DNA from 4 places in the Bradyrhizobium sp. USDA 3262 genome. Region 1 is predicted to be linked to each of the others. Evidence: predicted binding sites of a transcription regulator. Region 1 holds the regulator's gene; each other region holds the start of a gene.

Region 1 (7,735 bases):
TGATGGTTGTGGATACGGTGGCCAGCGTCGGCGTGGACGGCGGTGCGGCCGAGAACATCCTCGACACCGTGGGGATCACCGCAAACAAGCAGATCATTCCCGACGATCCGCGTCCGCCGCTCAAGCCGAGCGGCATTCGCCTCGGGACGCCGGCGGCGACCACGCGCGGCATGGGCGAGCCCGAAATGCGCCTCATCGCCGAACTCATTGTGGAGTCCCTCCGATCGAAGGGAGATGCAGCGGTCGTCAAGCGACTGAGGTCGAACAGCGTCGAGATGTGCCGCGCTTTCCCCGTTCCGGGGATCGCGCCGCCCTCATAGGCGGCCCAGCCGCATTCGCGTCACTCGGCAGGTCGTGAAGGTTCCCGGGGGAAGGACCGGAACGGAAATTGATGCTGTTCGTTGGACCGCATGATCTCGAAGACGGAGCGTCCAACGCCGTGACCCGGAAAACCTTGCAAGCACGCTCGGAACAGGCGCTCGTCGTCATCATTCTCAGCACCGGTGCGCTGATCGGTTACCTCGGCCTGGCGCTGTCCAGGCTGTGAGAGCCACGTCCGGCGGGCACCAAGCCGCCGGCTGGCATCAAGCCGCCGGCAAGCATCAAGTCGCTTGGTGCGCTGAAAGCTGGCGCGTGCCACTGAGTTGCCCGACCCACAAACGACGACTTATATTGGGTGTCGTCCCTGCCTAGTGCGCAATTGCGCACGGGAGCAGGGACCCATAACCACAAATGCTGATTGTTGAACGATGCTGGGACGACACGCGTCCCGTTCTCAACACCCGCTGCGGCGTATGGGTCCCGGCCTTCGCCGGGACGACGGTGGTGCGCGCGGGCACAGTCTCGCGATGAATGCAACGCCACGTACAATCCACACACCCGTCACTGAAATCGAGGACATTGCCGCCTGTCCGCAATTCTCGTACACGGTTTCATGCAATGACCTCGCAATTCTCTCCCAACTCCGTCGACGTGCTGCTGTTCGATATCGGCCGCGTCGTGCTCGACATCAACTTTGAGAAGGTGATGGCGCACTGGGCGCAGCATGCCGGCTGTGCGCCCGCCGAGCTCGCCACCCGCTTTGTCGTCGACGACAGTTTCAAGCATCACGAGATCGGTCGGATCGACGACGCGGCGTTCTTCGAAAGCCTGCGCCTGACGCTCGGCATCGACATCACGGACGCCCAGTTCCTCGAAGGCTGGAACGCGATCTTCACCGGCGAGATGCCGGGCATCGCCCCGCTGCTCGCGGCGGCCGCCGAGCGGATGCCGCTCTACGCCTTCTCCAACACCAATCCGGCCCATGTCGCGCATTTCTCGGTCACCCATGCCGAGCTGCTCAGCCATTTCCGCAACGTCTTCCTGTCCTCGAGCATCGGCTTCCGCAAACCCGACGCCGAGGCCTACGATCATGTGGTAAAAGCCATCGGCGTGCCGGCGTCGCGGATCCTGTTTTTCGACGACCTGGCCGCCAATATCGAAGGTGCGCGGGCGCGCGGCCTTCATGCTATCCACGTGACGTCGACGGATGACGTGGCAAGGGCTTTGACCGCACTTGGTATTTGAACATGAGGAATTGAGGAGCTCTGAGCGTGGCCCTGATGCCGGTTGCCGATGCCCTGTCCGCCGTCCTCGCCGGCGCCGAACCGCTGCCGGAGGAGATGATCGCGCTCGATGCCGCCTACCACCGCACCCTGGCGCACGACCTCGCCGCGCTGCGCACCCAGCCGCCGCAGCCGATGTCGGCGATGGACGGCTATGCGGTGCGCGCCGCCGATGCGGCTGATCTAAAGGCCCGGCTCAAGGTGATCGGCGAAGTCGCCGCCGGCCGGCCGTTCGAGCGGACGGTCGGCGCCGGCGAGGCGGTGCGGATCTTCACCGGCGGCGTGATCCCCAATGGCGCCGACGCGGTGATCATCCAGGAAGACACCACCGTCGACGGCGACCACATCACGATCACGGAGGCCGCCAGCGTCGGACGGCACATCCGCCCGGCCGGGGTCGACTTCCGCGCGGGCGAGGTGCTGCTCAGCGGCGGCAGCCGCCTGTCCGACCGCGCGCTGTCGCTGGCGGCCGCCATGAACTATCCGGAACTTGCGGTGCGCCGCCGCCCGAAGGTCGCGGTGCTGGCGACCGGCGACGAGCTGGTGATGCCGGGCTCGCGGCCCGGCCCCGGCCAGATCGTCTATTCCAACGGCTACGCGCTGCGGGCGCTGGCGCGCGCCGAGGGCGCCGAGACCGTCGACCTCGGCGTTGCCGCCGACACGGTGGAGGCGACCACGGCCGGCATTCGCCGGGCGCGCGAGGCCGGCGCCGACGTCCTCATCACGACAGGCGGCGCCTCGGTCGGCGACCACGATCTCGTCAAGCGGTCGCTGGAAGCCGAGGGCGTCGACATGACGTTCTGGCGGATTGCGATGCGGCCCGGCAAGCCGATGATGCATGGCTGGCTCGATGCGATGCGGGTGATCGGCCTGCCCGGCAATCCGGTGTCGTCCTATGTCTGCGCCTTCCTGTTCCTGGTGCCGTTGATTCGGGCGCTGAGCGGCCGGGAAGTGATCCATCATCGCCGCACGAGCGCCCTGCTCGGCCGCGACCTCGCCGCCAACGACCAGCGCGAGGACTATCTGCGTGCACGGCTCGAAGCGCGCGAGGACGGCACGCTGATCGCGACGCCGGTGACGCAGCAGGACTCGTCGCTGCTCGGGAATCTCGCTGCGGCACGGGCACTTCTCGTGCGTCCGCCGTTCGCGGCTGCGGCCGTCAAAGGCAGCGAATGCGAGATCCTGACACTGCCCGAATAGGGTTTTTGCGCCCCGCCGCTTGTGCGTTGCCTGATCCGTTCACCGGAAATTAAGTGGTTGCGGAACACATATCGAACATATAGTGTCCGTTCATGATTTGTTTCGAGTACTGGTGTCTACAATCGGGAAGCCGGGTGGAAGCAGGTGCAACGAGCACATGCTCCTGAGGTCAGGCCCCGCCTGCAGGCCCCACCAGAAGAGTCTCGGAATCGAACGACGCTATCAACCGGGGGATACTCGAGATGCTCACGCGCAAACAGTACGAACTTCTGCGTTTCATCAATGAACGTCTGAAAGAGGCCGGCGTACCGCCCTCCTTCGACGAGATGAAGGATGCGCTCGACCTGCGCTCGAAGTCCGGTATCCACCGCCTGATCACTGCGCTGGAGGAGCGCGGCTTCATCCGCCGCCTGCCGAACCGCGCCCGCGCCATCGAGGTCATCAAGCTGCCCGAACTCTCGGCCGGCGGGGGCAACGGCCGCCGCGGCTTCACGCCCAGCGTCATCGAAGGCACCCTCGGCCGGCGCGCCAGCACGCCGCCGATCGCCGAGGACGACGGCAACCGTCCGGTCGCGGTCCCCGTGATGGGCCGGATCGCCGCCGGTACGCCGATCGAGGCGCTGCAGACCCGCAGCCACACCATCAGCGTGCCGCCCGACATGCTCGGCGCCGGCGAGCACTATGCGCTCGAAGTGCGCGGCGACTCGATGGTCGATGCCGGCATCCTCGACGGCGACATGGCGCTGATCCAGCGCAACGACGTCGCCAATACCGGCGACATCGTGGTGGCGCTGATCGACGAGGAGGAAGCCACCCTGAAGCGCTTCCGCCGCCGCGGCGCATCGATCGCACTCGAGCCGGCCAACACCGCCTATGAAGTGCGCATCCTGCCGCCGAACCGGGTCCGCATCCAGGGCAAGCTGATCGGCCTTTATCGCAAATACTGAATTGCAAATACTTGCGGCGGCCGGGAACGAGCAACACGTCGGATCGTTCCTTGCATGATAGTGTAGCGTACGGCCTGCCCGATGCGCTCCGATACCTCTCGCGCAGCGTCGCGTGTTTGTGATCGGAGGCGGTCTCGGACCAGTCGTACAATCGCCCAGAAACGAGCAGAAGCTCGTTCGCTATCGTCCACTCTGGTAGAGGCCCTAATGCCTCAAGGAGAGGCACGGGTCGCTACCTCGAAATGAGGAGCCATCCGATGTGTGACTATAGTCTGCACGCCGTGGCATCGCGCCCCGCCATTGTCGGAGAGACGCTGATCACGACGACGTTCCGCGGCACGTCGACCCGCGGCTTTGCTTCGGAGAACGATCCCACTGTCGCGGTCTGCATGCTGCCGGGCACCGAGCTCGCTTTCGCCGAGAACGTTCGCTACGACAGCCGCTGGATCTGGACCAAGACGCTGAACTATCGCGTCGGCGTGTTCAACGAAGTCGAGCCCGACGTGCCCGATCGGCATCATGACGCGGTCGAATTCCCCGACGGCAGCCATGTCCTGGTGACCCAGCTGGTCGAGGGACAGCGCGTCAGCGTGCTGCAATTGCCGGCGCTGCATCCGCCGGTCGAGCAGAAGCCGAAGGTTGTGGAGCGGCGGCCCTCCGCATTCGCAACGCTGTTTTTGGGTTGAGCGCATCGTCGCCGCGGAATGAGCTGTTCGGCGGCGAATGACCTAAGCAATTTCGGGCGACCCCGGACTTCCGCTTCCGGGGCGCATGGGGAGATTTGCGTCGGCCGGCGCCTTGGCGCATCATCGGGCACGGAGGACGTGCGCGGTGGTCGATAAGGTCACATGGCAAAAGGCTGGACGCGTCACGGAACCGGGCCGCTACATGTTCCGGTTCGGTTGGCTGACGGTGACGGCCGACGACCTGAAAGTCTGGGAGCAATTTCCCGAGGCTTCCTTCACCCTCGTCAAGAAGCCCGACGCCGGCCCCGATTCCGACGAATACCATCTCGGCCTGTTCGAGCTGCCGAGCGGCCCCTCACCGGACCACCGCTAATCATCGCCCTGCAGATCGGTCTCGGCCGGCGTCGCGTCCACGGCAGGCCGCGGCGCGGCGCCGGGCGCGCGCAGCGTGGTCTCGCTCTCGCCGTCGCCCGGAACCGCCGGCGACCATGGCCGGTCGATCCCGCCGGGCTTCACCGCATCGACGGCATAGCCGTCCCTGATCCGTCGCAGCACCAGCGCGCCGTGGCGGCGCAGCCGCTCGGCATCGATCACCGATGCCGCGCAGCCCTGCGGCGCCGGCCGCGCCGTCACGATCAGGCCTGCGCGCTCGCAGTCGTCCGCCAGCGCCTCCGGCCGGATCGCGAGCGCGACGAAGGCGCCGCCAGGTCCCTGGGCCACGCAGCCGCCGGCATCGCAGGAGACGCCCTCGCCGAGCGACGCATCGGTGGCGGTCCGCGCGTCGGCGTCCGCCGCCAGCCACTCCTTGACCAGGAACGCATCCTTGGCGCTGTGCATCAAATGCAGCCGCCCGTCACCGCCGCGCACCGCGACGTTGCGGCCGTCGCCGGAGACCAGCACGTCCGGCTGCGGCACTCTGAGCGCCCAAACCGACGCCATCACGAGCAGCACGGCGCCAGACCAGCGCAGCGGCGTGCGCAGCAGCCCGAGCAGGATGATGCCGGCGCTCGCTGCGATCAGCGGCCCGATCCCGAACGCCGCCATGCGGCCGACCGCGCCCGGGAGTGCGGCGACCCATTGCGTCACCAGGATCATCCAGTCGATGCCAAGGCCCATGATCGCCCAGAACACGCCGTCGAAGCCGAACGGCATGGCGAGGAGCCCCAGCAGGCCGGCCGGCATCACGACCGCTGACACGACAGGCATCGCCGCGAGGTTCGCGAGCAGCCCGTAGGGCGTCACGCGGTGGAAATGGAAGGCGGCGTAGGGCGTCGTCGCAAGCCCTGCGACCAGCGAGGCCAGCATCAGCATCGTGAGCTCGCGGCCGCCCCACAGCGCAACCCGTGCGGTCGCCGAATGGTCGGGCGACGCGAATAGGTTCGGCAGCCCGATCTGCACCAGCGCCACCAGCCCGAGCGTCGCCGCGAACGACATCTGGAAACTGGGATGCACCAGCGCCTCCGGCGCGATCGCGAGCACGATCAGCGCCGCCACCGCCAGCGTCCGGAAGGTGATCGCGCGGCGGTCGACGATCACGGCGAGCAACACCACGGCGGTCATGAAGAACGACCGTTGCGTCGCGACCTCCGCGCCCGACAGCAACAGATAGAACGCCGCGGCGACCAGCGCCGCCGCCGCGGCCCATTTCTTGATCGGATGCCCCGCCGTCAGCGCCGGAAACAGCGCGAGCAGCGCGCGCACCGCGAAGAACACGACGCCGGCGACCACGGCCATATGGTAGCCGGAGATCGACAGCACATGGCCGAGCCCCGAGATGAACATCGCATCGTTGACCGGCGTCGAGATCGCGTCGCGCCGGCCGGTGAGCAGCGCGGTTGCGATCGCGCGCTGGTCGCCGTCGAGCGTGGTGCGAATACGCGCGTCGATGGCGTCGCGCAGGCCTTGCATGAAGGCGGCGTAGCGCAGCGCAAAGCCGCCGGTCGCAGCCGGCTCCCTGGTCTTGACCGCGCCCATCACGAAGCCGGAGGCGCCGATGCCCTGGAAATACAGGTCTCGTCCGAAATCATAGGAGCCCGGGCGCTGCGGCCCGAGCGGCGGCAACAGTCGCGCCTTCAACTCAACGAAGCTGCCGACATCGGGCGCGGTGCCCTTCTTCACCGAGAGCCGGACACGATCGAGCTTCGTCATGTCGCGTGGGCTCTCCATCGAAACCACGCGCAGCACGAAACGATCGGTCTTCTCGCGGATGTCGCGCGTCTCGACGAAGCCGGTCAACGCCACCGAAAACATCGGCCGCGCCAGCACCGTGTGGGCAACGCGCGCCGTCTTCCAGGTCGCCGTCGCAAAGCCCGCGGCCACCGCGGCCAGCATCGCGATGACGGGAAACACGCTGCGCCGCCGCAGCAGCAGCGCCAGCAGGCAGAGCAGGATTGCGACGGTGGCCCAACCGACAGCACCGGCTCGTGCTCGGCCGCGAAATAGAAGGCGATGCCGGTGCCGAACGCCACCGGCATCCAGGGCAACAACCGGCCCGCCCCCGCTTCAGCGCGCGCCCATTGCCGCAATGTCTCGACGAAAGGCTTCCAGATGCCGACGCGCGCCGGGAGATAGCCGCCGACCGGCGCGGCCGCGCGCGGCGGCCACGTCCCCGCGTAGCCGCGTTTGCCGCCCGGCGTCGTGCCCTGCTCCGCCATTCCGCTTGCGATCCCTGCCGGGCGGCAGGCTAGCGGATGGCCCCGTCACCCGACTAGCGGAACGGATGCAGAATACGGACCGGCAACGCCCGGGTACCTGGATCGTCCTGCGCCTTGCCGACCTGGCGCCGGGCCACAGCTGCCGCCTGCGTCAAATCGATCGAGCCGAAAGTCTCATAAGATACCGATCCCGTTGGGATTAGACTGTCCTGATGCCTCCACTCCCAAAGAGACAGGGATGAGGCAGTGACGGCTCGCGGCACTTGAAGGCCGCTGGAGCTCCTCTCAGGTGGCCACAACTCCCCTGAGATCAGGCGTTGCGGACGAACTCGCAAAATCTCGCCTGTAACGCCGTGCACCATGCGCACTCCGCGAGCGGACAGATCGCTGAAAAACGCGAGGCGTAGCGTTTGCATTTGAGAGGAGCAGCACATGGCAATTCAAGTACCGAGTGATTTTCGTCGCGTGATTGTTGCTGCATCAGTGGGAAACATCATTGAATGGTACGACTTTTATATTTTTGGCAGTCTGGCCGCGGTTCTGTCGGTCAAGTTCTTTGAGCAATCCCACCCCGTCGCAGCCCTGCTGAGCACGATCGCGCTGTTCACTGCGGGATTCCTGATCCGCCCGCTGGGGGCCTTCCT
Region 2 (7,735 bases), 1.7 Mb from region 1:
GATGTTGGTCGCCTGCGACCAGTCGACGCCCGAGGTGCCGTCACGGCCGCGCAGCAGCGCGTTGGTGATGCCGACGCCCATGATCGAACCGATCAGGGTGTGCGAACTCGAGGCCGGCAGGCCGAGCCACCAGGTGCCGAGATTCCAGATGATGGCGGCGATCAAGAGCGCGAACACCATGGCAAAGCCGGCACTGCTGCCGACCTGCAGGATCAGCTCGACCGGAAGCAGCGAGACGATGCCGAACGCGACGGCGCCGCTGGAGAGCAGCACGCCGATCAGGTTGAACATGCCCGACCACACCACGGCGACATGCGCCGGCAGCGAGCGGGTGTAGATCACGGTGGCGACCGCGTTCGCGGTGTCATGGAAGCCGTTGACGAATTCGAAGCCGAGCGCGATCAGCAGCGCGACGAACAGCAGGATATACGGCAGGAACGAGGTGATGCGCGTGCCGGTGGCGTCGACATCGGCATAGATGCTGTAGGCAACGAACAGCAGCGCGGCCGCGACCACGCCCAAATAGATAACCCCGGTGAGAGGATGAAAGCCCTTGTCGAGGTCCGGACCCTTCTTCAGGGCGGGCTCGATCGAGCCGGGTAACGCCATATCGCTCATGGTAAACTCCTGTCCCAATGCTCCCGATTTTGATCGATGCATATGACAGGCAATTGAAATCCGGCCCGCGAGACGCGCCGGCTTGCGGTGACCGTGGACACCGAGCCGAATTTTTGTGCAACGCATTGAGCGCGCACGTGGCTTCGCGGCCTCGTGGCAATCTCCAGCAACAACGGATCGCCGATCGCGACGGAAAGCTGCGGCCTGCGTTTCGCAGGACGAGACAATGTGCGGATGACACCACACCGGCATCCGGCGGGGCCGGCAGGCCTGGCGGCCGGAGAATTCGGCGCGCGCCTGCGAGTGGGAGGATCGCGAATGAGGGAGGAGGATTGCGAGATGAGGTGGCGCGCCGCACGATCGGGGCTAGCAAACCGCGCAGCGCGCCCGCCTCAGGGTACGTCATGGCGTGAACATGACGCCCGATACCTGCGGAACATGCTACCCTACCACGGATCAATTAAAGGTTGTAGGTATTTGTCTGCGTTTAGAACAATTTCTCGTTGCGATGTGGTTCCTCCGGTTCCGCTGGTTTTACGGAACTCAGGCTGCATCGGCTGATCTGCGCAACTGATGTGCGGCGATTTTCAGGTCGTCGATAAAGCGCTGATATTCCAGCGCCTTGGCTTTTTCATCCGGCAGCCGCAACAGATAGGATGGGTGCACGGTGACGAGCACCTTGGTTCCGTCGTGATCGATCAGATGGCCGCGGTTCTTGTTGATCGGCGTGATCTTGCCGAGCACACTCTGCGCGGCGGTGGCGCCGAGCGCCATCACGAGGTCCGGCTTGATGGTGGCGAGCTCGCGCTCGTACCACTGGCGGCAGGCGCGGATCTCCGGTGTGCTCGGCTTCTGGTGCAGCCGGATCTTCCCGCGCGGCACGAATTTGAAGTGCTTCACTGCGTTGGTGACATAGACCTTGCGACGATCGATGCCCGCTTCCTGCAGCGCGCGATCGAGCATCTGGCCGGCCGGTCCGACGAAGGGGTGGCCTGCGAGATCTTCCTTGTCGCCGGGCTGCTCGCCGACCAGCATCAGCGTTGCGCTCTGCGGTCCCTCGCCGAACACGGTCTGCGTTGCATCTTTCCACAGCGGGCAGGCGCGGCAATCGGCGGCCTCCTCGCGCAAGGCCGCGATTGTGTCGTGAGCTTGCCTGTCTTGAACTTGCTTGCCTTGAGCTTGCTTGCGGGGCATCGGCGTATCCTGCCGCTTCTGCGGCTCGGCCGCCTTGCGTGCGATGAAGGGGCCGCTGGTCATGCGCATTGCGTCTTCGATCAGAGGCTTAATGATCGAGTCCTCGGGCAGGTTCCTCCAATAGGCTTGCGGCATCTCCATCACTTTCAGCCGTGCGGGATTGAAGCGGCCGTTGTCGTGACGCCGCCAGGCCTCCTCAAGCCGGTCCTCGGTCGGCACTTCGGATTTGGCGACGCCCGGCGTGATCGAGATCGCGTGCCCGTCCCAATGTGCGCAGACGTCGGGGGTCAGGATCGACCACGGCATGTCGGCGAAGCGGCCGGCGAAGAACGGCGCGGCAAGCTCGACGATGCGATGCTCCGGCTCGAACCAGGCGACGTAATGCGCCGTCCGCTCGCGGCCGATCTCGCGGAAGCGCAGATGCGCATGCATCCTGTCGATATCGACATAGACCGCGCGCGCCATCGCGTGAACCTCGGCGACATCGGGATCATCGGTCGCGCCGAGCAGATCGTGACGGCTGCGCAGCCGCCACAGCAGGCGATAGAGCAGGGCAAAGCGTTCGTCACTGCGATGCAGGATCGCGGCCTTTGCGAGCTCGACGAATTTGGCCGACACGTTGAACCGCGCCTGCGGCGTATCCGGCAATTCATTCACGCAGGATGGTGACGACAATTCGTCGTTGCGGCGTACGGTCCACGTGACCTCTGCAGGCTTCACATCGTTCAGCGCCAATCGCCGCGCGGCCTTGCGCCAGCCCTCGAAATCGGTGTCGTTGTCGAGCACGATGATGCGCATGCGGTTGCTCCGTTTCCGTCACGCCGCCATTTTCGGGGCCTGCGTGCCTGACTTGCGGAAGAGCAGGGCCCGTGCGGTTCGGTGGCTGCTGAATCCCATTGATTCCACTCATGAATCGATGAGCTCACCAATCCGATTGACTCTGCAGGCCCTGTTAGCTTTATATTAGAACATACCATGAACAATTGAGCCAGTCCCTGGTTCTCTGTTCAGGCAGTGACGACCTCAAATTTTCAGGTTGAAGGAGCGGCGCATATGAACGCACGCATGGGTACGCTTGCGTCTCTGCGCGGCAGCATCGCGCGCATCGAGGCGCCATCGGATGCGGCGATGCCGAACCGCATCGCGCTCGGCCATGCCGGCGCCGATGCGATGCTGCGCGGCGGGCTTGCGCCGGCAGCATTGCACGAGGTGTTCGCGGCCGGCCATCAGGGCGGCGCGGCGACCGGCTTCATTGCGGGGCTCGCCGGACGGCTGTCGGCGCGCAAGCCGCTGGTCTGGGTGCGGCAGGATTTTTCCGATCGCGAAAACGGCGCGCTTTCGATGCGCGGGCTTGCCGAGCTCGGCCTCGATCCGCGCCTCTTGGTCACGGTGCGCGCCGCCGATGTCGACAGCGGCCTGCGCACCGCGGCCGACGCACTCGCCTGCGATGCGCTCGGCGCGGTCGTGCTCGAGGTCTGGGGCCAGGCGCGCCAGCTCGATCTCGTCGCCAGCCGCAAATTGACCCTGGCCGCGCAAGCCTCCGGCGTCACCGCGCTGGTGTTGCGGATCGCGGCAACGGCGATCCCCTCGACCGCGGAAACGCGCTGGATCGTGCGCGCGGCGCATTCGCCGCCGGGCAATGCCGCGAGCGTGTGGGGCACGCCGCGTTTCGAGGCCGAACTCGTGCGCAATCGTCATGGCCCGGTCGGGCGATGGATCATGGAATGGAAATGTGATGAGTGCCAATTCAGTGAACCGTCGGCGTATCCTCAGCCTGTGGCTGCCACGCCTGCCCATCGACCGCATCAAGCGCAAGCTCGCGCAGGACATCGCCTCGCAAGTTGATGTGCATGCCGTTGTGCCAACCGACACACGGGCGGTGGTAGGGCTCCCTCTCCCGCTTGCGGGGGAGGGCTGGGGTGGGGGTCTCGCCACGAGTCCCGCTGAGGAGAGAGCCCCCACCCGGATCGCATCTCACGATGCGATCCGGCCTAAGAGCGAGCTTCGCTCGTCTCGACCCCCGCAAGCGGGAGAGGCGAAGAAAGACCACCGACTTTTTTCACAAACGACAACGGTGCAAGAACTCCCCAGCGTCGTCGTCGCAAAAGACCACAACGCCATCCTGCTGCACGCGATCGACGAGGCCGCGGTGCGCGCCGGGCTGTCGATCGGGCTGCCGCTCGCCAATGCGCGGGCGATCTGTCCGGAGCTCACGGTCTATGATGCCGATCCCGCCGCCGACCTGAAGACGCTGAACGACATCGCCGACTGGTGCGACCGCTTCACGCCGCTGGTCGCGCTCGATCTGCCTTACGGTCTGTTTCTCGACATCACCGGCTGCGCGCATCTGTTCGGCGGCGAGCGCGCGCTGCTGCAGACCGTGACGGGGGCGCTGAGCCGGCGCGGCTTTGCCGTCAGCGCGGCGATTGCCGGCACCTCGATCGCGGCGCGTACGCTGACGCGCACCGCCTCGGGCAAGATTGTCGCCGATGGCGAGGAGGCGGCGGCGGTCGGCCCGCTGCCGGTGTCGGCGCTCGGTGCCGATGCCGCTGTCACCACCGGCCTGCGCCGTGCCGGCTTGAAGACCATCGGCGATGTCGCCTCCCGCGCGCCGCATGAAATCTCGGCGCGGTTCGGTGCGGCTTTCACCACCTTGCTCAGCCACGCGCTCGGGCAGGGCGATGCCCCGATCAGCCCGCGCAAGCCGCTGCCCGACTACATCGTCGAGAAGCGTTTCCCCGAGCCGGTCGCGACCGACACCGTGATCGCGCTGACGCTCTCGAGCCTCGCCAAGATGCTGGTTGCGGCGATGGACAAGCAGGGCAAGGGCGCGCGGCAGCTGGAAGCGAGCTTCTTCCGCACCGACGGCGCGGTGCGCGCGATCATGGTCGAGACCGGGCGTCCGGTGACGCGGCCCGAGATGATCGACCGCCTGTTCCGCGAGCGGCTCGATGCGCTGAACGATCCGCTCGATCCCGGCTTCGGCTTCGATCTCATTCGCCTCGCCGCAGGGCGTACCGAGATCGTGGTGCAGCAGCAGCGCGATCTCGACGCGTCAGTGCACGACAATGACGAGCTCTCGGCGCTGATCGACCGCATCGCCGCCCGCATCGGCGGAAAACGCGTCGTCGTGCATCTGCCGCTGGAGAGCCACATCCCCGAACGATCGGCGCTGGCACTGCCGGCGCAGCATCATCTGGCCGCGGCCAGCGCCGCCGCCTGGCCGGAACGGGTCGCCGGCGAACCGCCGCTGCGTCCGCTCAGGCTGTTCGAGCGGCCCGAACCGATCAAGGTGCCGTTCGCGACCGTGCCCGACGGTCCGCCGCATCAATTCACCTGGCGACGCGCGCAGCATGACGTGGTGCGGGTCGAGGGCCCCGAGCGCATCGCGATGGAATGGTGGCAGCAGGACGGCGCGTCGCTGACGCGCGATTACTTCCGCGTCGAGGACGCTGAGGGCCGGCGCTTCTGGATCTTTCGCGACGGCCTCTACGAGAGCGAGCTGCGCGACGAGGAAGGCAAGCCCGTCCCGGCCAGCTGGTATGTGCACGGGCTGTTCGCATGAGCACACCTCCACCCGAATATGCCGAGATCGGCATCACCAGCAATTTCTCCTTCCTGCGCGGCGGTTCCGATCCGCGCGCCTATGTTCATCAGGCGAGCGAACTCGGGATTCCCGTGATCGGGCTCGCCGATCACAACACGCTGGCCGGCGTGGTGCGCGCCTGGAAGGAGCTCGACAGCGAGAAGGTCGCCCATCCGCCAAAGCTTTTGATCGGCGCCCGCATCGTCTTCATCGACTCTACGCCCGACATCCTGGTCTATCCGCGCGATCGCGCCGCCTATGGACGGCTGTGCCAGCTCTTGACCCGCGGCAAGCGCGGCGGTGGCATCGAGCGCATCGAGAAGGGCGACTGCCGGCTTACCCTGTCCGATCTCATCGACTTCGCCGAAGGCCAGCTTCTGGTGCTGGCGCTGCCGCATCGCTTCGAGGCGCCTGTTGCGCTCGATATCCTTGCGCAACTGAAGGCAAGCGCCGCCGACGGCGTCTGGCTCGCCGCAAGCCTGCTCTATCGCGGCGACGACAGGCGCCGCCTTGCGCGGCTGCATGGCCTCGCCACTGATGCCGGTGTGCCGCTGCTCGCCACCAATGAGGTGCTCTATCACCATCCGGCGCGCCGCCCGCTGCAGGACGTGCTGACCTGCATCCGCGAAAAGACCACGATCGAGGCGGTCGGCCGCAGGCTCGAGGCCAATGCCGAGCGGCATCTCAAGCCGGCGCATGAAATGATCAGGCTGTTCCGCGATCTGCCGGACGCGATCGCGGAAACCATGCGCTTTGCCGCGCGCATCTCTTTCTCGCTCGACCAGCTCAAATATCAGTATCCCGACGAGCCGGTGCCGCCGGGCAAGACCGCGCAGCAGCATCTGGAAGATCTGACCTGGGCAGGTGTCGACAAATATTTCGGCGGCGAGATCGACGAAAAGCTTCGCACCACCCTGAACAAGGAGCTCGCGCTGATCGCCGAGCTGAAATACGCGCATTACTTCCTCACCGTGCACGACATCGTGCACTATGCGCGCAGCCAGAACATCCTGTGCCAGGGGCGCGGTTCGGCGGCGAATTCCGCGGTCTGCTTCGTGCTCGGCGTCACCTCGGTCGATCCGACCAAGGTCGATCTGTTGTTCGAGCGCTTCATCTCCAAGGAGCGGCTGGAGCCGCCCGACATCGACGTCGATTTCGAGCATTCGCGGCGCGAGGAGGTGATGCAATATGTCTACCGCCGCTACGGCCGCCACCGTGCCGCGATCATCGCCACCGTGATCCATTATCGCCCGCGCAGCGCGATCCGTGATGTCGGCAAGGCGCTCGGGTTGACCGAGGACGTCACCGCGGCGCTCGCCGACACCGTGTGGGGCAGCTGGGGCAAGGGCCTCAACGACATGCAGGTGCGCCAGGCCGGGCTCGATCCCAAAAATGCGATGATCAACCTCGCAGTCGAGCTCGCCACCGAGCTGATCGAGTTTCCGCGCCATCTCTCGCAGCATGTCGGCGGCTACGTGCTGACCCAGGACCGGCTCGACACCTATGTGCCGATCGGCAACGCCGCGATGGACGACCGCACCTTCATCGAATGGGACAAGGACGACGTCGACGCCCTTAGCATGATGAAGGTCGACGTGCTGGCGCTGGGCATGCTGACCTGCATCCGCAAATGCTTCGACCTGATCGCCGACCACAAGGGCGAGCGCCGGGAGCTCGCCACCGTCCCGCAGGACGAAGAAGAAGTTTACGACATGCTGTGTCGCGGCGAGTCGCTCGGCGTGTTCCAGGTCGAGAGCCGGGCGCAAATGAATATGCTGCCGCGGCTGAAGCCGCGCACCTTCTACGATCTCGTCATCGAGGTCGCGATCGTGCGTCCCGGTCCGATCCAGGGCGACATGGTGCATCCTTATCTGCGCCGGCGTAACAAGCAGGAGCGGGTGACTTATCCATCGCCGGCGCCCGACCAGGGCGACAAGGACGAACTCTACAACGTGCTGCACAAGACGCTCGGCGTGCCGCTGTTTCAGGAGCAGGCGATGCGGATCGCGATCGAGGCGGCAAAGTTCACCTCCGAGGAAGCCAACGGCCTGCGCCGCTCGATGGCGACCTTCCGCAATCTCGGCACCATCGGCAGCTACGAGGAGAAGCTGGTCGGCAACATGGTGGCGCGCGGCTACAATCCGGACTTCGCCCGCAGCTGCTTCGACCAGATCAAGGGCTTCGGCTCTTACGGCTTCCCGGAAAGCCATGCCGCGAGTTTCGCCCAGCTCGTCTACATCTCCTCCTGGCTGAAGCACCATCATCCCGATGCATTCTGCTGCGGTCTGCTCAACTCGCAGCCGATGGGCTTCTATGCCCCGGCCCAGATCGTCGGTG
Region 3 (7,735 bases), 1.0 Mb from region 1:
GAGCAGGACGCGGTCAGAGACAAGGCCTACAAGGACTCGCTCAGCAAGATTCCCGATGCCAAGGGATCGTCCGATCCCTGGGGTGTCGTGCGCAGCGATCCGCCGAAGGCGGCCGCCCATCCCGCCAAGCCGAAGACCAAGACCGGAAGTTCGGCGCAGCCCGGAAGCGCCGCGCCGCGTAGCCAGTAACGCCCGTTCGGGGCGACTTCATCCGTCTCCCGCAGACTCGGATTCTCCTGCCGCCGCCCCTATATTGGGGTGTCGTCAGTTGGTCCGGAGTTGCGGCATGGTGTCTCGTCCGCGCGATCTCGCCAGCCGGATGGCCGAGCGGCGAAAGCCGGACGACGGCTATCTGCGCGAGACCTTCAGCCTGCCACGCGATCAGGCCCGCGTGAGGGCGCGTGACTTTCTCAAGCGCTACCCGAAAGCGGCCTATATGAGCGCCGTCGAGAGCTGGCGCGAGCTCCCCGGCGGCGACATCGAGTTCACGATGCGGCGGCTGGCAAGCGCGGATTGAAGCGTTTTCGAGCGAAGCGCGAGGGCCTGCCGGTCATGGCATCGGGGCGTGCACGATAGGCCGTGCCTCAGTCCCCATTGCTGCCGCGGGTCCGTTCCCGCTCCAGATTGTTCAGCTCGCGATCGATCCGTAGCTGCACCCGGCGGATCGCCAGAAGATCGAGCTTTGCTTCGGTCTTGCCCGTGAAGACGCGATCGCCGATCTGGAAGCGCCATTTCCAGACGCCGGCCATCAGCTGGGTGACGCTGAACTCGATGCCCCTGTGGATCATCTGTAACGGTTCCGCGAATGAAGGCGGTCGTCGATACTTAAACCATTAGTTGTAGTAATGATTGGCACCCGTAAAAAGATCGTGTGAAAGGCCGCGCCCGTTCGAGCCGTCGTTGTGGATTCCGGAAAGGATTCGTCCGCCGGCAGCATCGCCAGGGAACCGTCGCCAGCCGTGTTGCCTGTCCAGCGCCGCGCAATTCGCGTTGGTTGAGCAGGCCAATGTTACGAACACTGGCGGAACCCGAGTCTTCCGTCGAACGCTACGGAGTTTTTCCAGGGCTCAGGAGGGGTACGAAGGTAGTATGCAGATTGTGCCAGCCGTTATCTGACGCGGTCGAGCCTGTCAGGTTAACTTGTTGATTATCAGGGGAACTTCGGGCGCAAGATGCGTCGTACGGCCCGGAACTTTGTTCTTGGCCGGAGAACTACGGAATTTTAAACGGCCCCAACAGGGGGCCGCCAACCCGTCCCGGAGGCGGGTTTTCCTCCAGCAGTCGGGGGGCTACCTGTCTGGCTGGGGGCCCCCAAATAAGGGCACTGCCGGGCCGATTGTTCCAGTAAATATTCCGCGAGAACAGATCGCGACCCGCAGGAAGTTATGGGGCCAGAACATCTGAGGGCCTCCTCAGTAGTCCTACCGAGAACATCGGCTAACCCTTGGTTGCGATGGGGTTAAACCCAAACCAGGCCACTCCAAAAATCAAAGCAGGCCATTGTGGATGGAAACGGGCCGGCACCTCCTTGCCTGAAAGAACATATTGCGAACATAGAACAAACGTGGTACGAGGTTCCAATCAACAACGCATTCCACCCGACCTCATCACCCGTTTGTCCCGCTAGCGAATCCCCGCCATAAGGAGCACATCCCAAATGTCCGCCACTACACTGCGTATCGTCGAAGGATCCTCCATGGACAAGTCCAAGGCCCTCTCAGCCGCGCTCTCCCAGATCGAGCGCCAGTTCGGCAAGGGCTCGGTGATGAAGCTCGGCAAGAACGACCGTTCGATGGATGTCGAGACGGTGTCGTCGGGGTCGCTCGGGCTCGATATCGCGCTCGGCGTCGGTGGCCTGCCGAAGGGACGCGTCGTCGAAATCTACGGGCCGGAATCCTCGGGCAAGACCACGCTGGCGCTGCACACCGTGGCGGAAGGCCAGAAGAAGGGCGGCATTTGCGCCTTCATCGACGCTGAACACGCGCTCGACCCGGTCTATGCGCGCAAGCTCGGCGTCAACATCGACGAGCTGCTGATCTCGCAGCCGGACACCGGCGAGCAGGCGCTGGAGATCTGCGACACGCTGGTGCGCTCCGGCGCGGTCGACGTGCTGGTGGTCGATTCGGTTGCGGCGCTGGTGCCGAAGGCCGAGCTCGAGGGCGAGATGGGCGATGCGCTGCCGGGCCTGCAGGCGCGCCTGATGAGCCAGGCGCTGCGCAAGCTCACCGCCTCGATCAACAAGTCCCACACCATGGTGATCTTCATCAACCAGATCCGCATGAAGATCGGCGTGATGTACGGCTCGCCGGAGACCACCACCGGCGGCAACGCGCTGAAATTCTACGCCTCGGTCCGCCTCGACATCCGCCGCATCGGCGCGATCAAGGAGCGCGACGAGGTGGTCGGCAACACCACCCGCGTCAAGGTGGTGAAGAACAAGCTGGCGCCGCCCTTCAAGCAGGTCGAGTTCGACATCATGTACGGCGAGGGCGTCTCCAAGATGGGCGAGATCCTCGACCTCGGCGTCAAGGCCGGCATCGTCGAGAAGTCGGGCGCCTGGTTCTCCTATGACAGCCAGCGGCTCGGTCAGGGCCGCGAGAATTCCAAGGCATTCCTGAAGTCGAATCCCGACATCACCGCCAAGATCGAAGCCGCGATCCGGCAGAACTCCGGCCTGATCTCCGAGCAGATCCTCGCCGGCACGCCCGAGCGCGACGCCGAAGGCGAGGAGCCGACGGAAGAGTAAGCCTCCAGCATGATCCGGAAAAGTGCGAAGCGGTTTTCCCTCGCGACAAACGCGAAGCGTTTGCGCGGAGATCATGCTCAAACGGTCACATGACTTCGCTGCAAGCGGGCGCTGAGGACGTTGAGTTGCCGACGTCTTCGGCGCCCGTTTGGACTTCACTGACCACAATCCGATCAATCGCTGGTGGGGCGGCACGCACCTCACCAACGACAACCTTTGGCGCTGGAATCCGGCGTTGATTGGCCATGGCCCGCAGCGGGAGCAGCGCGCATCGTGACAAGTCTGATCCTGGCGACAAGCGATCTCGCGAGCTATCGCCTGCGGCAGGCGGGAAGGGCGGATATCGTCGTCGGGTTGAGGCCGCGCTTCGTTTGGGGACAAATGCCCTCGTCGGCTGACCTCACGATCCTGCTGGAAGCGCGTTCCGCAAAGCATGTCGATTTCGACACGCACTGGCTCGACTTCGCCACTTCAAGATGGACCGGCTCGATCGGCAGGGACGTCGGTCTCGTCGAGCTGTGTGAGCGTTGCGACAGCGTCGAGCTGTGGGCTGATCCTCAGCCGAACGACCAGCTGGTCCTGGCCTGGCTATTCGACGTGCTCCGCCCGCACCGGCACATCGTTTCGAAGCTCAGTCTGGTCCAGACCGATGCCGAGATCGCCAGGTACCGAGGTGAGAGCTCGGCGAAATGGCGACTGCCTGCACTTGCGGTGACCGATGATCGGTTGGAATTGGCCAGTCGCGCCTGGAATGCCTTTCGCGCACCGACGCCCGAGCCCTGTTTCGACCTTCTCATGCAGGATCTGTCGGCCCTCCCGCAGCTCCGCGCGGCGCTGATTGCGTTGCTCGAGGAGCTACCCGGGCGAGACACTGGCCTCGGCGCGTCTGAACTGCGGATGCTGGATCTCGTCGCCGAAGGCGAGACAAAGCCACAGGCCCTTTCAAGCGAGCTGAACAGGGAGCGCGGCGTGTTCGATTTTCAGGAAGCAGAGTTGATCCTGGATGGGCTCGTCTATTGTCGATCGCCGGTTCTGGCCGGATTCCCCGCGGAGATCGAAGCGCCCGACGATCTGAAGGCCCGAAACAACCGACACCGGGACAGTCGGCTGTCGCTCACCGATTTCGGCCAGGAAGTGTCGGATCGCGAGCTCGACTTCAGCCAGTACAATCCGATTCGCCGGTGGTGGGGCGGCACCGAGCTGACCAATGAGCGGCTGTGGCGCTGGGACGCCGAGAGCCGCACCCTGGTCGCTCCCTGAGCCTGATCTGTGCGACGCCCGTCGGCTTAGCCCCGCGCCAGCGCCTTTTCGCGGCTCGCAATCAGCGCCCGCAAATCTTCGGTCACGGCGACCGACTGGTGCGTTTTCTGGTCGGTCGCGACCCAGATGATCTCGCCGGTGGCGCGCAGGTCATCGGAGTCCTTGGCGAAGATCGCGAGCGCAAGGTTGATCGAGGAACGGCCGATCCGCGCGACGCGTACGCAGACCTCGATGTCCTCGTCGAACCGAATCGGCGCCTTGTATTCGACGACCGACTTCACGGTGTGAAAGTCGATCCCGGTCCGCGCCACTTCGCCGAGATAATCATAGCCGAGCGCGCGAAAATATTCCGTGATCGCGGTGTCGAAATAGGTCAGGTAGTGGGCGTTGAACACCACGGCCTGCGCGTCGACCTCGGAATAGCGGACGCGGAACGGGAAATGAAACCAGAATTCCTCGCGCATGTTTCCTCCTGCCGCGGGCGGCCCTCGCTATCGTTCGTCCCGCGGCCCGCTTCGACCGATGCAGGTCGCGGACAAGCGAAACGACGAGCTCTTTTCTTTGAAATGGTGGGTTGAGCCGCAGGGCTCAACCCATGCTCCGATTGGATCGTAGGATGGGTAGAGGGAAGCGAAACCCATCACCTCGCCGCCCAGATGCAATTGATGGGTTTCGCTGCGCTCTACCCATCCTACAATGGTGACATCAACGGCCGATCTACTCTGCCGCCTGCGCGTAGTCCTCGACCGGTGGGCATGAGCATACCAGGTTGCGGTCGCCATAGACGTTGTCGACGCGGCCGACCGGGCTCCAGTATTTGTCGGAACGCGACACGCCGGCCGGGAAGCAGCCCTCGGCACGGGTGTAGGCCCTGTTCCAGGCATCGTCGGCGATGTCGTGGACGGTGTGCGGCGCGTGGCGCAGCGGTGAGGCCTCGACCTTCCAGCGGCCCTTTTCGATCTCCGCGATTTCGTCGCGGATCGCGATCATGGCGTCGCAGAACCGGTCGATCTCGAACTTCGATTCCGATTCCGTCGGTTCGATCATCAGCGTGCCCGCCACCGGGAAGCTCATGGTCGGCGCGTGGAAGCCGTAATCGATCAGCCGCTTGGCGATGTCGTCCACGGTGACGCCGCTCGTCGTCTTCAGCGCCCGCGGATCGACGATGCACTCATGCGCAACCCGGCCGCGCTCGTTGCGGTACAGCACCGGGAAGTGCGGCTGCAGCCGTGCGGCGATGTAGTTGGCATTGAGGATCGCGATCTCGGTGGCGCGCGTGAGGCCTTCGCCGCCCATCATCAGGATGTAGATGTAGGAGATGGTCAGGATCGACGCCGAGCCGAACGGCGCGGCCGACACCGGGCCGATGGCGTGCGCCGTCGTGCCGTCGGTTGCGGGATGGCCTGGCAGATAGGGCGCAAGATGCGCCTTCACACCGATCGGGCCCATGCCGGGGCCGCCGCCGCCATGCGGGATGCAGAAGGTCTTGTGCAAATTGAGATGGCTGACATCGGCGCCGTAATCGCCGGGCCGCGACAGCCCGACCTGCGCGTTCATGTTGGCGCCGTCGAGATAGACCTGGCCGCCATGCGCATGCACGATGTCGCAGATCTCGCGGATATGCTCCTCGAACACGCCGTGGGTCGACGGATAGGTGATCATCACAGCGGCGAGATTGGCCGAATGCTTCTCCGCCTTGGCGCGGAGATCATTGACGTCGACGTCGCCGCGCGCATCGCACGCCACAACCACGACCTCCATGCCGACCATCGCGGCCGAGGCCGGATTGGTGCCGTGCGCGGAGGAGGGGATCAGGCACACCTTGCGGTGCGGCTCGCCGCGCGCCAGGTGATAGCCGCGGATCGCCAGCAGTCCGGCATATTCGCCCTGCGCGCCGGAGTTCGGCTGCAGTGAGACCGCGTCATAGCCGGTGATGTCGCACAGCCATTGCTCCAGCCGCTTGAACAGCGTGTGATAGCCCTTGGCCTGATCCGCGGGCGCGAACGGATGCAGATTGCCGAACGCCGGCCAGGTCAGCGGGATCATCTCGGTGGTGGCGTTGAGCTTCATCGTGCAGGAGCCGAGCGGGATCATCGCGCGGTCGAGCGCGAGGTCACGATCGCTGAGCTTGCGCATGTAGCGCAGCAACTCGGTCTCCGAGCGGTGGGTGTTGAACACCGGATGGGTGAGGAACGCGCTGGTGCGCCGCAGATCCTTCGGCAGCGCCTCGCGCGCGGCCGCTTCGATCTCGGCAAAGCTGAGCTTGCCGCCGAACACGCGCCATACTGCCTCGACGGTCTCCGGCGTCGTGGTCTCGTCGAGCGCGATGCCGAGCGTGGTCGCACCGATGCGCAGATTGATCCGCTCCGCCTGCGCGCGGGAGACAATCTCGATCTGCTTCGCTCCGGCCTCGACGGTCACGGTATCGAAGAACGCTTCGCTGGTCGGCGCAAAGCCGAGCTTGCGCAGGCCGGCGGCAAGCACGGTGGCGCGGCGATGCACGCTGCGTGCGATATGGGTCAGGCCCTCGGGACCGTGATAGACCGCATACATCGAGGCGATCACGGCGAGTAGCACCTGCGCGGTGCAGATATTCGAGGTCGCCTTCTCACGGCGGATATGCTGCTCGCGGGTCTGCAGTGCGAGGCGATAGGCGGGCTGCCCACGCGAATCCACCGAGAGGCCGACGAGACGGCCGGGCAGCGAGCGCTTCAGCGTGTCGCGCACCGCCATGTAGGCGGCGTGCGGTCCGCCATAACCCATCGGCACGCCGAACCGCTGCGCCGAGCCGATCGCGATGTCGGCGCCGAGCTCGCCGGGCGAGGTGAGCAGCGTCAGCGACAACAGGTCCGCCGCGACGATCGCAAGCGCGCCCCTGGCGCGCAGCGATGCGATGGCAGGCTTGAGGTCGCGCACCGCGCCCGATGTTCCCGGATATTGCAACAGGGCGCCGAGCACGTCGGCGTTGTCGAGCTCGGTCAGGGGATCGCCGACGACCAGCGCCCAGCCCAGCGGCGCGGCGCGCGTGCGCATCACCGCCAGCGTCTGCGGATGCACCTCCTTGTCGACGAAGAACACCTTCGCCTTGACCTGCGAGTGGCGCTCGGCGAGCGCCATCGCTTCGGCCGCCGCGGTCGCCTCGTCGAGCAGCGAGGCGTTGGCGACGTCGAGCCCGGTGAGGTCGCAGATCATGGTCTGGAAGTTGAACAGGGCCTCGAGCCGGCCCTGGCTGATCTCCGGCTGATACGGCGTGTAGGCGGTGTACCAGGCCGGGTTCTCCAGGATGTTGCGCTGGATCACCGCGGGCAGGATGGTGCCGGAATAGCCTTGGCCGATCAGCGAGGTGAACACCTGGTTCTGCGCGGCGAGCTCGCTCATATGCGCGAGCGCCTCGGTCTCGCTCAGCGCCCGGCCGAGATCGAGCGGCGCCTTCTGCCGGATCGACGCCGGCAGCGTTTCATTCATCAGCGCCTGCAGGCTCGCGGCGCCGACCGTCTCCAGCATCGCGTTGATGTCGCGCGGCGACGGTCCGATGTGGCGGCGGACGAAATCGGTGGCGGCTTCGTTGATCGGCTTGAAGGGCGCGTTCATGACGTGGTCCTCGTTGTCAGCCGTCATACTCCGCGAAAGCGGGGTATCCAGTACGCCGGGACATCAGTGATTGAGCTGAAGGGCCGCGGCGTACTGGGTCGCCCGATCAAGTCGGGCGATGACAGTGAGTGTGTGGTG
Region 4 (7,735 bases), 3.5 Mb from region 1:
GCCCTGCCGAAAACCCATCCGGAATGCGCCCCAGTGGCGGCCGTTCACGACGATCGGCGATGACAGGTCCTTCATCAGCACGAAATTGCCGCCGCCCATGTCGCGGCGATAGGTCTGCAGCAGGAACGGTTTTGTGTTGGCCGCGACCTTGCTCACCGCGCGGTCGTTGAACAGGCGGCGGTTGCGGCAGTTGGCGTTGTTCCAGACCGGGTCCGGCCCCTGCGGCTGCCGGTAGTTCGGATTGTGGGTCGGCAGATAGCCGCTGCGCGCCCAGGCGACGCAGAACACGATGCGCGGGTCGCTCTTCTGGATCGGATCCTGGATCGCGGGCAATACGCGGTCGGTGAAGGCGACGTGGTCGGTCAGGTACTGCTTCGGATTGGTGCCGGCGATCTCGCGATAATTCTCGTCCATCAATTGCGCGAGCGTGATCTCGCCGCGCGCGACGGCAGTCTCGAACAGCTCGGAGATCTGCCTTGCGGTGTCGATCACGACGCGGATCAGCGGCGTGTCACTGGTCTCCACGCCGCTGTCGGCGATGGTCACGATCAGGCTCTCGGAGAGCTCGAGCAGTTTCGCGACGCGGCTGTCGGCGTGCTTGAGGTCGCGCGAGGAGAGATCGACGCCCTTGGCCAGTTCGTTCAGCTCGGCGATCACGCTGTCGCAATGGCCGAGATTGGAGGTCGCGGCGCGCGCCACGCTGCCGATCTCGGCGCCGACGGATGAGAAGCCTTCCTGCACGCGCATGATGATGCCCGAAATCTGCTGCGCGCCTTCACCGGCGCTTTTGGCGCGCAACGAGGCATCGCTGCTCTCGCCGATCAGGTTGCCGATCTGGCCGTCGAGATCGCGCACGGTGTCGGAAATCTGATGCGTCGCCTGGCGGGTCGCTTCCGCAAGGTTCTTGACCTCGCTCGCGACCACGGCAAAGCCGCGGCCGGCGTTGCCGGCGCGCGCCGCCTCGATGGTGGCGTTGAGCGCCAATAGATTGGTCTGCTTGGCGATCGCCTCGATCGAACCGGAAACCTTGGCGACCTGGCTCAGCGCGGAGCCGACGGCGGCGAGCCGCGCCTCGATCCGTCCGACCGCGGCGACGAGCTCGGCAATATGGCTGACCGCCGTCTCGACCACATGGCGGGACTCCGCGATCTGGCCGACCGCGGCGGATGCGGTCGTTTGCACCGCCTGCGATGCGTTGGCGATGTCGTGATTGGCAGCGACCATCGTCTCGGCCGTCGTCTGCAAATGATGGAAGCGCTCGGACTGGCTGCTGACGCGGTTCGCGACCTCCTGGACGTTGCCAGCGATGTCGGCGAGTTCCACCCCGAGGCCGCCAATGCGGTCGGCGAGCTGGTCCACCAGCCGCTCGGCCAGCGTTCGGTCCGATGACGTATCCAGAACTGCAAGCTGCGCGGCCGACATATCGACGCTTCCTCCGTTACAGCGGCCTGTCGGCCGCCGCAGCATTCCCCATTCCAATCCTACAGCGTGATTCGCGCTGCCGGTCTTGCCTGAGCGCGCACTGTGTAGCCCGGATGCAGCGCAGCGAAATCCGGGACTCCTGCCCGTGGAAAGACGCATCCCGGATTACGCTCCGCTGCATCCGGGCTACGAAGCGTTCAAAGTTTGTAGGCGGTGCGGAATCCGCCCCAGTGCCGGCCGCGCACGCGGATCGGTACGTCGATCTCGCGCATCATTACCGTGCTGCCGCCTCCCATGTCGCGCGCATAGGTCTGGATCAGATAGGCGCGCTGGTTGCGGCCGGCGGCGAGACCCGCGGCGTCGTTGAAGATGCGGCGGTTGCGGCTGTTGGCGGTGTTGTATGCCACGTCGCCCGGCCGCTGCGGCTGCGAGTAGAGCTTGTTATGGACCGGCAGATAGCCGTTCTGGTCGATCATCACGCAGAACGCCATTCGCTTGTCCCTGGCGAGGAACGCCTCCTGGAACGCCGGCAGCGTGCGCTCCGCCCAGTCCAGCATTTTGGTGCGGTACTGCACCGGCTTGGTGCCTGCGATCTCGACATAGTCGGTGTCGAACATGTCGGCGATCGTGATCGCGCCGCTCGCCAGTCCCTTCTCGAACATCTTGCTCAGCGCGCTGCCGGCTTCGATCGCGCGGGTGACGAGCTCGGCGTTCTCCTCGTGGATCGCCCACATCCGGTCTTCGATTTTTTCCCGCAGCTCGGCGGTTGCCGCCTCGAAGCGGGCCTGGCTGCCTGCCTTGGAGCGCTCGCCGATCCGGATCCTGCACGCGCCGATCTCCTGCAAAGTCGCGTTCAGGGTCTCTTGCGCCGGCAGCTTCTCGGCATCGGGGCCGCCGATCAAAATGCCGTCCATCGCGATCTCGTAGACCGGCGCGGTGACGATGCCGCGCGCGGTCGTGATCTCGATCTTGAGGCTGCAAGGCAGGCGCTCGTTCTTGCGCGGATCGCCGCGCTCGTCCTGGCGCAGCAGCACCGCGCAGCGCGCTTTCAGCTTCTGGGCGAAGGCGGTCACCGCCTTGCCGGCCTTGGCGACATTGTCGCCATGCGCGGCGGCTTCGCGCGTTGCACTGTCGATCTCGCCGGCGCTGGTGCCGACCGAGACGATGAAGTGCGAGGCGGAGTCGGCGTTCTGGCCCATCTCGCCGGTGATTTCATTCTGCTCGGCGACCGCGCCGTTGACGTTCTCGAACACGGGGCGGATCTTTTCGATCGCCTGCGAGATGCGGTGCACCGCGTCCGCGGATCCGGTGGCGTCCTTCTGCAACGCCTCGATCTTCCGCGTGATCTCCTCGGTCGCGCTCTGGGTCTGCACCGCCAGCGCCTTGACCTCGGTTGCGACCACCGCAAAGCCCTTGCCGGCGGCACCGGCGCGCGCCGCCTCGATCGTCGAGTTCAGCGCGAGCAGCGTGGTCTGCCGCGCGATCTGCGCGATCAGATTGACGACGTTGCCGATCGCGGCTGAAGACTCGCGCAGGCGATCGACATTGGCGGTGGCCTCGCGCGCCGCGGCCGCGGCGTCGTCGGCGAGCTGGCTCGCGCTGCGCACCTGCGCCCCGATGCCCTCGGCGGAGTGGGTGAAGCGGTTGGCGGCTTGCGAGAACGTCGTCGCGGTGCTCTGCGCATCGCTGCTGCGGCCGGTCAGCGCGTCGGTGCGGGTGCGGATGGTGGCGAGCTTGGCTGCCGTCGCCTCGGCGCCGTCGGCGACCGAGCTCGCGGCGCGTTCGAGCTGGCGGATCATCGCGCCGAGCTCGAGTTCCAGCAATTCCAGGATCTCCTTGGACGAATCCTTGGCCGAATCAGTCTCGGTCGAGACACCAGGGGCCGCGGCCACGATTGGAACCTGCGGCGCGACGGCCGGCGTAGCCGGCTCCGGCACTTGCTTTCGAAACAAACCGAACGCCATGTGGGCTCTTTGGGGGCTCTGGAAAGTTGCGGCGGGACGGGGCGATCCTCGCATCCGGTCATGAAGTCATGGTTAACAAGTGCCTCATATTCCGGCTTGCGGTAGTATTCCTCCGCCGGAAGGCCCCGCCGATCCTTTGATTTTGACCGTGAGGGGCCTATAAGGCCGCGTTTTCCATCCCTGTTCAGACCCTAAGCTCCGAAGAGACGTCGCATGGCCGGCCATTCCCAATTCAAGAACATCATGCACCGCAAGGGCCGGCAGGATGCCCAGAAGTCGAAGCTTTTCGGCAAGCTGGCCCGCGAAATCACCGTGGCGGCCAAGCTCGGCACCCCGGACCCGGCGATGAATCCGCGGCTGCGCGCCGCCGTGGTCGCGGCCCGCGCCGAGAACATGCCCAAGGACAATATCGACCGCGCCATCAAGAAGGCCGCGGGCAATGAGGGCGAGAACTATGACGAGATCCGCTACGAGGGTTATGGCCCCGGGGGCGTCGCCGTGATCGTCGAGGCGCTGACCGACAACCGCAACCGCGCCGCCTCCGATATCCGCTCCTTCTTCACCAAGTCTGGCGGCAATCTCGGTGAGACCGGCTCGGTCGCCTTCATGTTCGACCGCACCGGCATTATCGAATACGACGCCAAGGTCGCCTCCGACGACGCCATGCTGGACGCCGCGATCGAGGCCGGCGCCGACGACGTGGTCTCCAGCGAAGGCGGCCACGAGGTCTACGCCTCGCAGGACACTTTCCGCGAAGTGGCAAAAGCGCTGGAAGCGAAGTTCGGCGAGCCGCGCAAGGCGGCGCTGACCTGGAAGCCGCAGAACACTGTCGCGGTCGACGACGAGACCGGCGAAAAGCTGCTGAAGCTGATGGACCTGCTCAACGAGCACGACGACGTGCAGAACGTGTTCGCCAATTTCGAGGTGTCCGACGCTCTGATCGCGAAGATGGGCGGCTGATCCACTTGCTCCGCTGTCATCGCCCGGCTGGACCGGGCGACCCGGTATTCCAGAGACCTGCATTCGATCCGAGAAGCCGCGGCGTACTGGATCCCCGCTCCCGTGCTCAATTTCGCACTAGGCGGGGATGACGAGTGGGCCGAGTACAACGACCGCGGCAGGGGATGAGGCTCCGTTTGTGTTTCGTTCTCCCGGCGCAGGCGGTATCACTAGCCCATGACATCCCAGCCGATTCGCTCTCCCGTCCGCATCATCGGTATCGATCCGGGTCTCCGCCGCACCGGCTGGGGCGTGATCGAGACTGAAGGCAACCGTCTGGTCTACATCGCCTGTGGTTCGGTCGAGCCGCCGGACGATCTGCCGCTGGCGAGCCGGCTGCTCGCGATCCATGAGGGGCTCGCCGCCGTGCTCGGCGACTACAAGCCTGCGGAGGCGGCGGTCGAGCAGACCTTCGTCAACAAGGACGGCGTTGCCACGTTGAAGCTCGGCCAGGCGCGCGGCGTCGCCATGCTGGCGCCCGCAATGTTCGGTATCTCGGTCGCCGAATACGCGCCGAACCAGGTCAAGAAGACCGTGGTCGGCGCCGGACATGCCGAGAAGAACCAGATCCAGGTGATGTTGAAGATCCTGCTGCCGAAAGCCGAGCCGCCGTCCGCCGACGCCGCGGACGCGCTCGCGGTCGCGATTACCCACGCGCATCACCGCCAGAGCACCGCGCTGCGGCTCAGGGTGGCGAGCCTATGATCGGCAAGCTGAAGGGCCTGATCGATTCCTATGGCGAGGATTACGTGATCCTCGACGTCGGCGGCGTCGGCTATCAGGTGCACTGCGCGAGCCGCACGTTGCAGGCGTTGCCGTCGCCGGGCGGCGCCGCCGTGCTCTCGATCGAGACCTATGTCCGCGAGGATCAGATCAAACTGTTCGGCTTTCGCTCGGATCATGAGCGCGAATGGTTTCGCCTGCTGCAGACCGTGCAGGGGGTCGGCGCCAAGGTCGCGCTCGCGGTGCTCGGCACGCTGCCGCCGACCGATCTCGCCAACGCCATCGCGCTGCGCGACAAGGCGGCGGTGGCGCGCACGCCGGGGGTCGGGCCGAAGGTCGCCGAGCGCATCGTCAGCGAATTGAAGGACAAGGCGCCGGGCTTTGCCGATGTCGATCCCGCGGTGGTGCAGCTCTCGGGTGCGATCGACAACAACCGCGCGCCGCGTCCGGTCACCGACGCGATCTCCGCGCTGGTCAATCTCGGCTACGGCCAGCCGCAGGCCGCCGCCGCCATCGCCGCCGCCTCGCGCAGCGCGGGTGAGAAGGCCGAGACCGCGCAGCTGATCCGGCTGGGCCTGAAGGAATTGTCGAAGTGATGAGTGGATTGGAGCGCCTCTGTTCTTCACCTCGCCCCGCTTGCGGGGAGAGGTCGGATCGCATCGCAGATGCGATCCGGGTGAGGGGGTACAGGTCTCGACACACATTGCGCTCGCGGAAGGAGCCCCTCACCCCAACCCTCTCCCCGCAAGAGCGGGGAGAGGGAGAACAATCTCGTGTTAGTCTCGCATCATGAACACGCCCTCGCGCATGGTCTCGCCCGAACGCCGCTCCGACGATGTCGGTGACACCGCGCTGCGGCCGCAGTCGCTGACGGAGTTCGTCGGCCAGGCCCAGGCGCGCAAGAATCTCTCGATCTTCATCGAGGCTGCGAAGAAACGCGGCGAGGCGCTTGATCACGTGCTGTTCGTCGGTCCGCCCGGCCTCGGCAAGACCACGCTGGCGCAGATCGTCGCGCGTGAGCTCGGCGTCGGCTTTCGTGCCACCTCCGGCCCTGTCATTGCGAAGGCCGGCGATCTCGCGGCGCTGCTGACCAATCTCGAAGAGCGCGACGTGCTGTTCATCGACGAGATCCATCGCCTCAGCCCGGCGGTCGAGGAGGTGCTCTATCCCGCGATGGAGGATTTCCAGCTCGACCTGATCATCGGCGAAGGCCCCGCGGCGCGTTCTGTGAAAATCGAATTGTCGAAATTCACGTTGGTCGGCGCGACGACGCGTGCGGGGTTGCTCACCAATCCCTTGCGCGACCGCTTCGGCATTCCGATCCGGCTCAATTTCTACACCGAGGAAGAGCTCGAGAAGATCGTCACCCGCGGCGCCCGCGTGCTCAACATCGGCATGAGCCCCGACGGCGCCAACGAGATCGCGCGCCGCGCCCGCGGCACGCCGCGCATCGCCGGCCGCCTGCTGCGCCGGGTGCGCGACTTTGCCTCCGCCGCCGACGCCGATTCCGTCGACCGCGGCATCGCCGACCGGGCGTTGAGCGCGCTCGAGGTTGACAGCGCCGGGCTCGATGCGATGGACCGGCGCTATCTCACCACCATCGCCTTGAACTATGGCGGTGGACCCGTCGGCGTCGAGACCATGGCGGCGGCGCTGTCGGAGCCGCGCGATGCGATCGAGGACATCATCGAGCCCTATCTGATCCAGTGCGGCTATCTGCAACGTACTCCGCGTGGCCGGCTTCTGACCTCGCACGCCTTCCGCCATCTCGGCCTCGCCGAGCCGAACCGCGATCCCTCGCAGTTCGGCCTGTTTGGCGGCAATGGCGACGAGGATTGACGCATGATCCGGAAGAGCGCGAAGCGGTTCTTCATGCTCAAAGGCCTCCGCTCCCGAAGTCGTGAAGAGACGTGTTGATGCGGCGCGTCGCGCTTGCCGGTAACCTTGCGCGCTAACCATTGCGGCATCTCTGCAGGCCCATCGGCACAAACGCGGCCCAATTTCGCTCCAATCAAAGGGCCAATGATAACTCAGAGCATTTTCGACAAGCGCCAGGCATCACCGATCACACGTCCATGATTTCACGTCGTCATTTTCTGCGCGGGTTCGGTGGATTGACCGCCGCCACCGCTTCGACCGCGGCCTATGGCTTGAGCGAGCCGGTCGTCCGCCTCGCGCTCACGCGCTACGATCTGTCGCCGCGGCAATGGCCGGCGGACTTTCCGCTCAAGATCGCCGCACTCGCCGACATCCACGCCTGCGATCCCTGGATGTCGCTCGATCGCATCGCTGAGATCGTCGAGCGGACGAACGCCCTGAACCCCGACATCATCGTGCTGCTCGGCGACTATGTCGCCGGGCTACGTCATGTGACGCGCTTCATTCCGGCCTCCGACTGGGCCGCGGTGCTGAAGGGCCTGAAGGCGCCGCTCGGCGTGCACGCCGTGCTCGGCAACCACGACTACTGGGAAGACAAGGCGGTACAGCGCTTGGGGCGCGGCATCCCGCTCGCGCGCCGTGCGCTGGAGGCGGCGGGGATTCCGGTCTACGAGAACGACGCGGTGCGGCTCGCCAAGGACGGCCGTCCATTCTGGCTCGCCGGTCTCGGCGACCAGCTCGCCTTCATG

What was found. Region 1 encodes LexA, which represses DNA repair genes until DNA is damaged. Its sites were predicted from a motif close to TGTTCNNNNTGTGTTCNG; they were not measured.
Region 2: a site for LexA is predicted at 2,777-2,794, ahead of ACVWYP_RS18930 (ImuA family protein). Genes of this name have one in related genera too.
Region 3: a site for LexA is predicted at 1,537-1,554, ahead of recA (recombinase RecA). Genes of this name have one in related genera too.
Region 4: a site for LexA is predicted at 4,520-4,537, ahead of ruvC (crossover junction endodeoxyribonuclease RuvC). Genes of this name have one in related genera too.

The regions. Positions count from the first base shown of each region.
Region 1 is NZ_JBSSCT010000001.1:5,787,609-5,795,343, forward strand. Features, by position in the region: gene ACVWYP_RS27100 (serine hydroxymethyltransferase) at 1-320, shown strand, start outside; gene ACVWYP_RS27105 (hypothetical protein) at 392-547, shown strand; gene ACVWYP_RS27110 (HAD family hydrolase) at 940-1,566, shown strand; gene ACVWYP_RS27115 (molybdopterin molybdotransferase MoeA) at 1,593-2,804, shown strand; gene lexA (transcriptional repressor LexA) at 3,047-3,751, shown strand; gene ACVWYP_RS27125 (hypothetical protein) at 4,009-4,437, shown strand; gene ACVWYP_RS27130 (hypothetical protein) at 4,583-4,810, shown strand; partial or broken gene ACVWYP_RS27135 (ComEC/Rec2 family competence protein) at 4,807-7,091, opposite strand; gene ACVWYP_RS27140 (MFS transporter) at 7,524-7,735, shown strand, end outside.
Region 2 is NZ_JBSSCT010000001.1:4,133,490-4,141,224, forward strand. Features, by position in the region: gene ACVWYP_RS18920 (inorganic phosphate transporter) at 1-618, opposite strand, end outside; gene ACVWYP_RS18925 (UdgX family uracil-DNA binding protein) at 1,162-2,610, opposite strand; gene ACVWYP_RS18930 (ImuA family protein) at 2,866-3,657, shown strand; gene ACVWYP_RS18935 (Y-family DNA polymerase) at 3,548-5,377, shown strand; gene ACVWYP_RS18940 (error-prone DNA polymerase) at 5,374-7,735, shown strand, end outside.
Region 3 is NZ_JBSSCT010000001.1:6,789,215-6,796,949, reverse strand. Features, by position in the region: gene ACVWYP_RS32130 (hypothetical protein) at 1-189, shown strand, start outside; gene ACVWYP_RS32125 (hypothetical protein) at 287-517, shown strand; gene ACVWYP_RS32120 (hypothetical protein) at 585-788, opposite strand; gene recA (recombinase RecA) at 1,658-2,746, shown strand; gene ACVWYP_RS32110 (hypothetical protein) at 3,128-4,006, shown strand; gene ACVWYP_RS32105 (acyl-CoA thioesterase) at 4,033-4,470, opposite strand; gene gcvP (aminomethyl-transferring glycine dehydrogenase) at 4,724-7,597, opposite strand.
Region 4 is NZ_JBSSCT010000001.1:2,272,330-2,280,064, forward strand. Features, by position in the region: gene ACVWYP_RS10515 (methyl-accepting chemotaxis protein) at 1-1,422, opposite strand, end outside; gene ACVWYP_RS10520 (methyl-accepting chemotaxis protein) at 1,620-3,386, opposite strand; gene ACVWYP_RS10525 (YebC/PmpR family DNA-binding transcriptional regulator) at 3,600-4,346, shown strand; gene ruvC (crossover junction endodeoxyribonuclease RuvC) at 4,563-5,090, shown strand; gene ruvA (Holliday junction branch migration protein RuvA) at 5,087-5,704, shown strand; gene ruvB (Holliday junction branch migration DNA helicase RuvB) at 5,898-6,947, shown strand; gene ACVWYP_RS10545 (metallophosphoesterase) at 7,184-7,735, shown strand, end outside.